Regions from separate parts of the Agrobacterium salinitolerans genome, predicted to be linked through region 3. Evidence: riboswitches for the same ligand, from Rfam matches in the RefSeq annotation. Region 3 holds a riboswitch; each other region holds the start of a gene.
The links. A riboswitch is a leader RNA that binds a small molecule or an ion and turns the genes downstream of it on or off. The one in region 3 is predicted to bind cobalamin.

Region 1: linked by a shared signal. The riboswitch ahead of nrdH (glutaredoxin-like protein NrdH) and the one ahead of O9X91_RS16945 (acyl-CoA thioesterase) in region 3 are both predicted to bind cobalamin.
Region 2: linked by a shared signal. The riboswitch ahead of O9X91_RS09890 (ABC transporter substrate-binding protein) and the one ahead of O9X91_RS16945 (acyl-CoA thioesterase) in region 3 are both predicted to bind cobalamin.
Region 4: linked by a shared signal. The riboswitch ahead of bluB (5,6-dimethylbenzimidazole synthase) and the one ahead of O9X91_RS16945 (acyl-CoA thioesterase) in region 3 are both predicted to bind cobalamin.

Annotation. Positions count from the first base shown of each region.
Region 1 is NZ_JAPZLN010000001.1:1,814,172-1,816,366, reverse strand. It holds gene nrdE (class 1b ribonucleoside-diphosphate reductase subunit alpha) at 1-344, opposite strand, end outside; gene nrdI (class Ib ribonucleoside-diphosphate reductase assembly flavoprotein NrdI) at 332-730, opposite strand; gene nrdH (glutaredoxin-like protein NrdH) at 743-964, opposite strand; cobalamin riboswitch at 1,221-1,444, opposite strand; gene O9X91_RS08615 (nucleoside triphosphate hydrolase) at 1,578-2,195, opposite strand, start outside.
Region 2 is NZ_JAPZLN010000002.1:234,547-236,741, reverse strand. It holds gene O9X91_RS09895 (FecCD family ABC transporter permease) at 1-221, opposite strand, end outside; gene O9X91_RS09890 (ABC transporter substrate-binding protein) at 293-1,324, opposite strand; cobalamin riboswitch at 1,483-1,718, opposite strand; gene O9X91_RS09885 (GNAT family N-acetyltransferase) at 1,758-2,195, opposite strand, start outside.
Region 3 is NZ_JAPZLN010000004.1:374,602-376,796, forward strand. It holds gene O9X91_RS16940 (LysR family transcriptional regulator) at 1-145, opposite strand, end outside; gene O9X91_RS16945 (acyl-CoA thioesterase) at 148-984, opposite strand; cobalamin riboswitch at 1,084-1,274, opposite strand; gene O9X91_RS16950 (DUF1852 domain-containing protein) at 1,555-2,195, shown strand, end outside.
Region 4 is NZ_JAPZLN010000003.1:79,536-81,730, reverse strand. It holds gene O9X91_RS12370 (DUF2865 domain-containing protein) at 1-69, shown strand, start outside; gene bluB (5,6-dimethylbenzimidazole synthase) at 267-983, opposite strand; cobalamin riboswitch at 1,080-1,262, opposite strand; gene O9X91_RS12360 (TolB family protein) at 1,333-2,163, opposite strand.

The DNA of each region.
Region 1 (2,195 bases), on a different contig from region 3:
GTCGGAAAGCGGAATTTCCGGGCATAGGCTTCGTCATAGAGGTCGCGAACGAAATTGAAGGAGTACTGGTCCAGTACCTCCTGCTCGTAATATCCTTCCGCCACCAGATAATCGAGCTTTTCCCTGAGATTATGGAAAAACACAGTGTTCTGGTTGACGTGCTGGAGAAAATATTGCCGGGCAGCCAGGCGATCCTTGTCGAGCTGGATTTTCCCGTTCTCGTCATAAAGGTTCAACATCGCGTTCAGCGCGTGGTAGTCCAGAGCCGCATCAACCGGTTTCTGGCTTGCGGCTACGGGCTGTTTGGCATCCTTGCGCAGCGCGCTTGAGGTCAGCGTGTCCAAAATCGTTCCAATCCATGTTTGACGTTGGCGACATCTTCTTCCGTGCCGAGAAGCTCGAAACGATAGAGAAACGGCACAGCGCATTTACGCGAGACGATATCTCCGGCGGATGCGAAAGCTGCGCCAAAATTCGTGTTGCCCGCCGCGATGACGCCGCGAATGAGATTTCGGTTGGAGGGCTCGTTCAAAAACCGGATGACCGGTTTCGGCACGGCCCCTTTTGTACCGCCACCCCCATAGGTGGGGGTGACGAGCACATAGGGCTCGGACACGTGGGGAACATCTTCCTCAACGCCAAGCGGCAGGCGAAACAATCGCCGTCCCAGTTTCAGAAGGAAACGATGGGTGTTTTCAGAACGGCTGGAATAATAGACGATCAGGCCCATCGCCCTGCCGCCTCAGCTGATTGCGCCGATCATATCCGGCCGGAAACCCGCCCAATGGCGTTCGCCGGCAACGACAACCGGAACCTGCATGTAACCGAGGCCACGAACATGATCGAGCGCGTCAGCATCTTCGGAAATATCGATGATCTCATAGGGAACGCCGATGCGGTCGAGGGCGCGGTAAGTGGCAGTGCATTGGACGCAGGCCGGCTTGCTGTAAACGGTGACGGTCATAATTTCCTCTCTCGAAGCCGGTTGCGGACACGGCTCAACATTGCCGATTGCAATCGCAATCGGGCGGCGATGGATCTTTCATTAGGGTGGGCGTGCGCAGCTTTTAGCCGCGTAAAATCACTCTCTACGCCGACGAGCGCAGCAACTCAAACAAATGCACTGGCATGACTTCACCCCGAAGCTTGTTCTGGAGGGGGCAGAAAAGGGCGCACGCAAATCATTTGCGTCAGACACCTTCCTCCGGACACCCCGCCCGTGGACGTTTGCGCTCAAGGCAGGTCTCCTGACTTGCGGGTCACAACATCTATTCCAGTCTTCCCGGTGCGCTAAGCTCCAGTGACCCAAATCGGAACGATGCTCGCCGCTTACAGTTGCGGGGGCAGTTTCGGCCTTGCTTCGCCCTGATGGCGTCACGCACCGAATTCCCGTCTTAGCTCCCAATCCTTGCGAATCGGAAGAACCTCGAACACCACATATAGTATATGAGGATTTTTTTGCGTCAATGAATAGACACAGGAAAGCCCTACCCTGTGGATCAAAAAGATTCAACACATGGTTAACAACGACTTAACAGCACATGCGTGCCGTTGCTCAAAGAGAGAAAAGCGTTAATCTATTCCCAGATATCGATGCGAATATCGGCGGGACGGGCGTTTTCGATCACCCTTTTTCCGTTGGGAAGATCGTTTTCGAACAGTTTGGCGTGGATTTGAGTGGCATCGAGGCCATAACCCTGCCATCTGTTGCGCAGTCTCTCTTCAAGCACCGCGACGGATGGACCCACAAAAATAGTGAGATCGAAGCTGCCGGCCAGTGTCGTCCAGGGCGCCTCGTTGAGCAGCAGATAATTGCCTTCGGCAAGGATCAGGCGCGTGTCCGGCGCAATCGCTCGGGCAGAGGCAATGGCGATTTCGCGGGAGCGGTCGAAAACCGGGACAAGAACTTCCTTGCCCCCCTTACGAACGGCGGAGACGATATCAAGGAAACCGCGCACGTCGAATGTTTCGGGCGCGCCCTTTCGCGGCAGCAGCCCCCGTTCTTCAAGAATGCCATTGTCCATATGGAAGCCGTCCATGGGCAGGACGGCGGCCGTTTCGCCTCGTGCGAGCAAAGCATCACAAAGCGCATCTGCCAGCGTGGATTTGCCGGCCCCAGGGGGACCGGCAATGGCGACGATAAAACGGGATTTACCTTCTGCCCGCCGAAGAACATCCTCGGCGATCGTTTCAAG
Region 2 (2,195 bases), on a different contig from region 3:
TCGGCAAGCGGATTGCGTAAAAGAGATTGCAGCACTGCTCCGGCGAGCGCCAGCGACGCCCCGCAGCAGGCGGCAACAACGGCGCGGCTGAGGCGGTAACTCCAGACGATGCCTTCATCCAGCGGTTCAAGCGGATAACCCGCGTGGAAAACGCGGTTGGCAATCGTCTTTGCTACAACATCCAAAGGGATGGCAGTCTCGCCGATGGCCGCCCCGGCCATCAGCGCGACGAGCAGCAGGGCGAGCGCGGCAAATGCCAGCCCCGCCCTACCAAGATGGGTGGTGAAACGGTTCACTTGGCGAGGCCAGCGGCCGAAATCGCCTCGGCCAGCGTTTCAATACCTTCGATGGTTCGAATGGTCGGGTTCATCGCCTGCGCATCCATCTCGAACACATGACCTTCCTTGACGGCGGGCATGATGCTGGCCACGGGATCGGTGGCGAGGAACTTCAGCTTGACGGCAATATCATCGGCGGGGAAACGGCGGCGGTCCATCTTGCCGGCGACGATGATGGACGGATTGGATTTGGCGATGGTTTCCCAGCCGACGGTCGGCCATTCTTCATCGCTTTCGATGACGTTCTTTAACCCCAGCGCGGACATGATGTAGCCGGGAGCGCCATTGCGACCTGCGACATAGGGATCGATATCCAGCTCGGCGCTCGAGAACCAGAAGACGGCGGAAAGCTTGCCATTGGCTGAGGCGATCTTGGCACGGGCGGCTTCTTCACGCTTCTTCAGGTCGGCGACGACCTCTTCACCGCGGTCCTGCACGTCGAAGATTTTGGCGAGGTCGCGGACTTCCTGATAGATCAACTCCATGGTGAAGCCGGTGTTGCGTACACCATCACCACCGCCGGAATTGTCCTTGCCGACGCAATCGGCAGGCGAGGTATAAACGGGAATACCGAGTTCGGCGAATTGCGCCGGCGTTCCGACAACACCCTCGGGACCGATCTGCCACTGGAACTGCGTCGTGACAAGGTCCGGCTTCTTGCCGACGACCGCCTCGAAGCTCGGATCATTATCGGCCAGTCGCTCGACCTTGGCATTGGCCTCCTCGTAGCCCTTCAGAACCGGACCGATCCACAGCGCCGTGCCGACGACCTTGTCCGCAACGCCAAGCAGGTAAAGAACCTCTGTCGTGCTCTGGCCAACGGAAACGGTGCGGGTGGGCGCCTGCTTGAAGGTGATCTCCTGACCGCAGCTGTTGATTGTCAGGGGATAGGTGGTTTCGGCGGCATTGGCGCCGACCACAGGCAAAACCGAAAGCACGGTGGCCAGAAAGCCGGCGTGAACCGGCAGGCGTCTAGAATGAAACATGTGTTCTCCAGTCGAAAGTAAAACTTATTCCAGAGCAGCAGGCGTCAGAACGCGCAGCAACAGCGGGACGTCTTGTACGGAGAACGGTAATAGGACGCAAACGAAATGTTATGAAATAACATTACAAAATCCTCCTCCGGGCTTCCCCGCCCGTAACGATGGTTCATATTTTGACGGCAGGTCTCCTGGCTCACGGATTTGCGTCTCTCATCTGCCTTCCCGTATTTCCGAAAAATACAGTGGCATGACGCCTTGAAGCGTCACGGGGATGAACGACAATCCGCTTACAGTTGCGGGGGCAGCCACGGCATTGGGCGAAAAAGATCGCCCGCACCATGTTCCCTATTAATCCCTTCGCCTTTCGGCTGCAGGAACCGTCGCTTTCTCACATAAGGGGCAAGAAGCGGGGCGTCAATTGCGATAGTGCCGCACCTCAGCACAAAGACGGGCCTGCCAGGGCGAAAATCTCTGCGGAACCGCAGCCTGCCGGTTGCGGCGCGCCTTTCGACATGGTGGTGAGCGTTTCGATCACCACCAGCCCGGATTGCGCCAGGAAGTCGGTCAGAAGACCGCTGTCACGCACGGCATCAAGACGGACAAGCTGACCGTCCAAATCGGAAAAATGCCGCCTGACCAGCGCGATGGCCGCCGTCTCGTCGCCCGCAACGACCGGGCCGACAATATGGCCCCGCCCCGCTGCGCGTCGCAATGCAAATGCCTCAAGACGATCCGCCTCAAACAGGCCATAACCCTCGTCTTCACGCAGGAGACGCTGCAGGACGCGCCGGCGCGAGACACCGAAAGCCGTCTCATCCAGATCCGCAACAGCGGACAAATGGTCCTCCGAAAGTGGCTCGATCCTCTGTTTCCT
Region 3 (2,195 bases):
ACATGGAGACCCCATAGCGTTCTTCGAGCTTGCGGATCGTGTGGCTCAGCGCGGACTGGGTCACATTCAGCCGTTCTGCCGCCGCCGTCAGACTGCCCATGCGATCGACTTCGCGCAGGATCGACAGATGTTGCCTGTCCAGCATCGTTATGCGCCTCCTTGGTCGAGGGGAAAGACTTCTATCTGTTCGCTTTCTCGAACAGGAACCGGCCGGTGATCTTCGTCGACCGCGACCATGGTGAAATGTCCGGTAGCCGTGATATGCCGCTCGCCCGTCAGAAGGTTTTCCGACCAGAGTTTTGTCTCGACGGACATGGAACTGCGGCCAACGCTCGCGACACGTGCCTCCGCCTCGACGATTTCGCCGATCTCGATTGGCCTTGCGAAGTCGATACGCTCGGATGATGCCAGCACCACTAGCTTGCCGGAGTAGCGCGATGCCGTCACGAACGCAGCTTTTGTCATGTAGGCGATTGCCTCGCCCCCGAACATCCGGCCGACGCTGTTAGCCTGATCCGGAAAGACGATTTCGACCATGGCAAGCATATCGCTTTCGCCCGGCGCGTCCTCGGGAAGCAGTTTGGGTAAGGCGTAATGCGCCGCGTTCTCGCCCTCTGGAACGGCAACCATATGGAAGACGCCGCGCGTACAGGTATGCCGTTGACGGCCGACAATCGTCTCTGCCACCATCTCGACCTCAACAGTCAGGGAACGGCGGCCAGCCTTGACGGGTCTTGCCGTGAATTCGACGATGTGCCCGATGCGTGCGGGCTGTTTGAAATCGATACGTTCGCAGGACGCGGTCACGAAGGGTGCGCGCCCGAAGCGGGTCGCCGCGATGAAAGCGACTCGATCCATAAGGGCGAGGCCGGTCCCTCCGAACAGAGTTCCGTGATGGTTTGTGTCACCAGGGAAGACGATATCGACGAGTTGTGTTGTCGACAGGTGCTGCATGGGCTTGTCTGTCGTGTCGGTGCTGATCATCGGCGCTGCCATCAGGTTGTGGCAGGGCTGGGCAATGACGCAGAGACGACGGCGCGGAGATGCCGATCGCGAAAGCGGCACTCCGGGACACCCCGCCCGTGGACGTTATCTGTCGTGGCAGGTCTCCTGGCTCGCGGATGACCGCTCCCGCCCGTCTTCCCGGGATAAACCCAGTGACAAAAATGGACGTTCGCTAGCCGCTTACAGTTGCGGGGGCAGCTCCGGCATCTGACCGAATTCCCTCTTAGCTCCGGACTGTCGTCCACAGAACCACGACGGTAAACCAATGTCCCATGCCGCTCGTGGGGTCAAGGCCTCGTTTCCGGTCGGCGGGCCAGACCCACTTGTCCCGCAAGCCATGTCGCTTACCCAAAACCATGAGGACGGCTCATGCTTCAATGAAATGAAATCAATTTTTCTCCATCAACGGCTCAGGCATAAGAGGGGCGCGCTCCAGGCCATAGACAAGCTAAAGATTGTTGATTGAGAAACACGAGAGAAAAAATGAGAGCACTGAAAGAAAAAGAAACAGATTCAGGGTTTTTCTCGGTCCATGAGAACAATATTGCCATGAGCGGTGAATTTACGTTCTCTCTCAAGAGCATTCCTTTTGACGAGGATTATCAACCCTCGGAAAATACGCGGCTCACGACTAACTTCGCCAATCTGGCCAGAGGGGAGAGCCGCCGGGAGAATTTGCGCAACGCGCTGAGGATGATCGACAATCGCTTCAACGCCTTGGCGCATTGGGACAATCCGAAAAACGATCGTTATTCTGTCCAGCTCGAGATCGTTTCCGTCGAGATGAGGATTGATGCTGAAGGCAATACTGATGCTTTCCCCCTGATCGAAATCCTGAAAACGAATATCGTCGATCATAAGACAGGCGAACGCATCGAAGGCATCGTCGGGAATAATTTCTCCTCGTATGTTCGGGATTATGACTTCAGCGTCGTGCTGCCGGCTTACAATAAGGATCGCCCGGCATTTGGCACGCCGGAGAATTTTGGCGATCTGCATGGAAACCTGTTCAAGTGTTTCCTGAATTCAGATGCCTACAAAGAACACTTTCAAAAACTTCCGGTCATCTGCCTGAGTGCCTCCAGCAGCAGGACATACGGCCGGACCGGTAATCAGCACCCTGTATTGGGTGTCGAATACCAGCAGGATGAATTGTCGTCGACCGATCGATACTTCCAGAAAATGGGATT
Region 4 (2,195 bases), on a different contig from region 3:
CTGCCGGACCAGACAGGCCGGATCGATCTGAAGAACCCGGCGCTGAAGGGCATTCAGCCGCAGCAGTGAAATCTCTTGCGCGCGCGTAATGGGGCGAGCGCGCGACCCTTGTTTCTTCTCCCCGCCGGGGAGAAGTCCGCGGCAGCGGGATGAGGGGGCGACGTCGGCGATATTCGGAGAGCTGGCCCCCTCATCCGACCCTTCGGGCCACCTTCTCCCCATCCGGGGAGAAGAAACGATAGGCGACGCTATGCGCATCTCATCCCTTACCGCCCACCCCAGCGATTGCGAAACACCAGCTCCTCCAGCGGCACGCGCTGCCGCCAACCCTTCACCGCCAGTTCCGGCTCGGTATAGAGCGTGTCGACCCGGCCGAGACACAGCCATGCGACGATTTCGATATGCTCGGGTATATCGAGAATGGCGCGAATATCGCTGTCATGGAAAATGCTGACCCAGCCGACACCGATGCCTTCGACACGGGCGGCAAGCCAGAGGTTCTGGATGGCGCAGACGGTGGAATAAACGTCCGTGCGCGGATTGTGGGTGCGGCCCAGCACCACCTTGCCGCCGCGTGTCGGATCGCAGGTGACGCAGATGCTGAGCGGGGCCTTGCGGATGCCCTCAAGCTTCAGGCTGCGATAAAGCGCCTGCTTTTCGCCCGTAAACATCGCCGCCGCCTCCTCATTGGCGCGGCTGAAGGCCACAAAGGCCGCCTGGCGCACGGCGCCATCGGTGACGAGGGTGAAATTCCATGGCTGCATGAAACCGACCGAAGGTGCGGAATGCGCCGCCTTCAAAAGGCGCTCGACGAGATCATCCGGCAGCGGGTCCGGCAGGAACTGGTCGCGCACATCACGGCGCGTCTCGATGGCGCGGTAGATCGCCTCGCGCTCCTCCCGGGAAAACGGGCGGGCGGGCGAAAGCGCGTGATCGAATGGATTGACCTCGGACGATGTGGTGCCAGGCGGTTCGGTCGGCATCGTTTATCCCCAACAATGCGGGCGCGCCGATGCAGAAACCATACCGGTTCCGCCGCGACGACGCGCTTTTTCAGCAACCTGCCGCCGTCCGCGCGGTTCGGTCTATCCTGTCAGGCCGGTCTTCTGACTAGGCTTCATCCGCCCCTTTCGCCTTCCCGAATAACTTCAGTGGCATGAGAAAAAGAGCATCCGCCTCACAGCGTTGGGCACGTTCCGGTCTTTCACCGGATTCCCGATTCTCCCGCCGCAAGGGCGGGCACCTGACGGGAGAAGCTATGGGCAAAAAAGCTTGCGAATGCAAGTATCCTGCGGGTGGTGCGGCAATGTGGCCTGCTGCACCTTACCGTCATCATGCCACCGGGAAATACCTGACATACGCAAACTCATCGCCATCAGGTGACCAATTGGGCGAGTTCATCGTGCCCTGCCCGCCGAACAGGTCGAACAGCGTTTCGACATTGCCGCCATCCATATCCATCAGCCGCACCCGCACATCCAGATCGCGCGGATGGTCGAAGACATCGGCGTCATAAGAAACGAACACCACCTTGTCGCCCTTCGGAGACGGATGCGGGAACCAGTCGCCATAAGCGCTGTCGGTGATGCGCTCGACGGCGGAGCCGTCCACACGCACCCGCCAGATCTGCATGCGCCCGGTACGGCTGGAATTGAAATAAATCCATTCGCCGTCGGGCGAATAATCCGGCCCGTCATTGCGGCCCTCACCATGGGTGAGACGTGTTTCGACACCGCTGTCTATGTCCATGGAATAGATATCGAAAACCTGATCGCGAATGCCGCAATAGGCAAAACCTTTCCCATCCGGCGACCAGCCGTGCCAGTAGGAAGGCAGGTTCTTCGTCATCAGCCGCGGCGCGCCGCCCGCCGAAGGCAGCAGATAGATGGCGCTCTTGCCGAATTCCACCTTGTCGGAAATGGCGTAGAGCGAACCGTCGGGCGAAATGCCGTGGTCGTTGTTGCAGAGTGTGGCAAAGCCGGTATCGACCTTTTCCGGCGACACATCACCGGCAAGAGACAGGCGATACAGCAGTCCTTCGCTGTTCAGCAGGAGATAGTGTCCATCCGGCGACCAGTTCGGCGCTTCGAAGAGATCAGGCGTCTGCCACACCACCCGCATCTGGCGGGTGCGGATGTTGAAGATTTCGATGGAGCTGCGCATTCTGCCTCCCGGGCGTGTCCGTGTTCTCATTC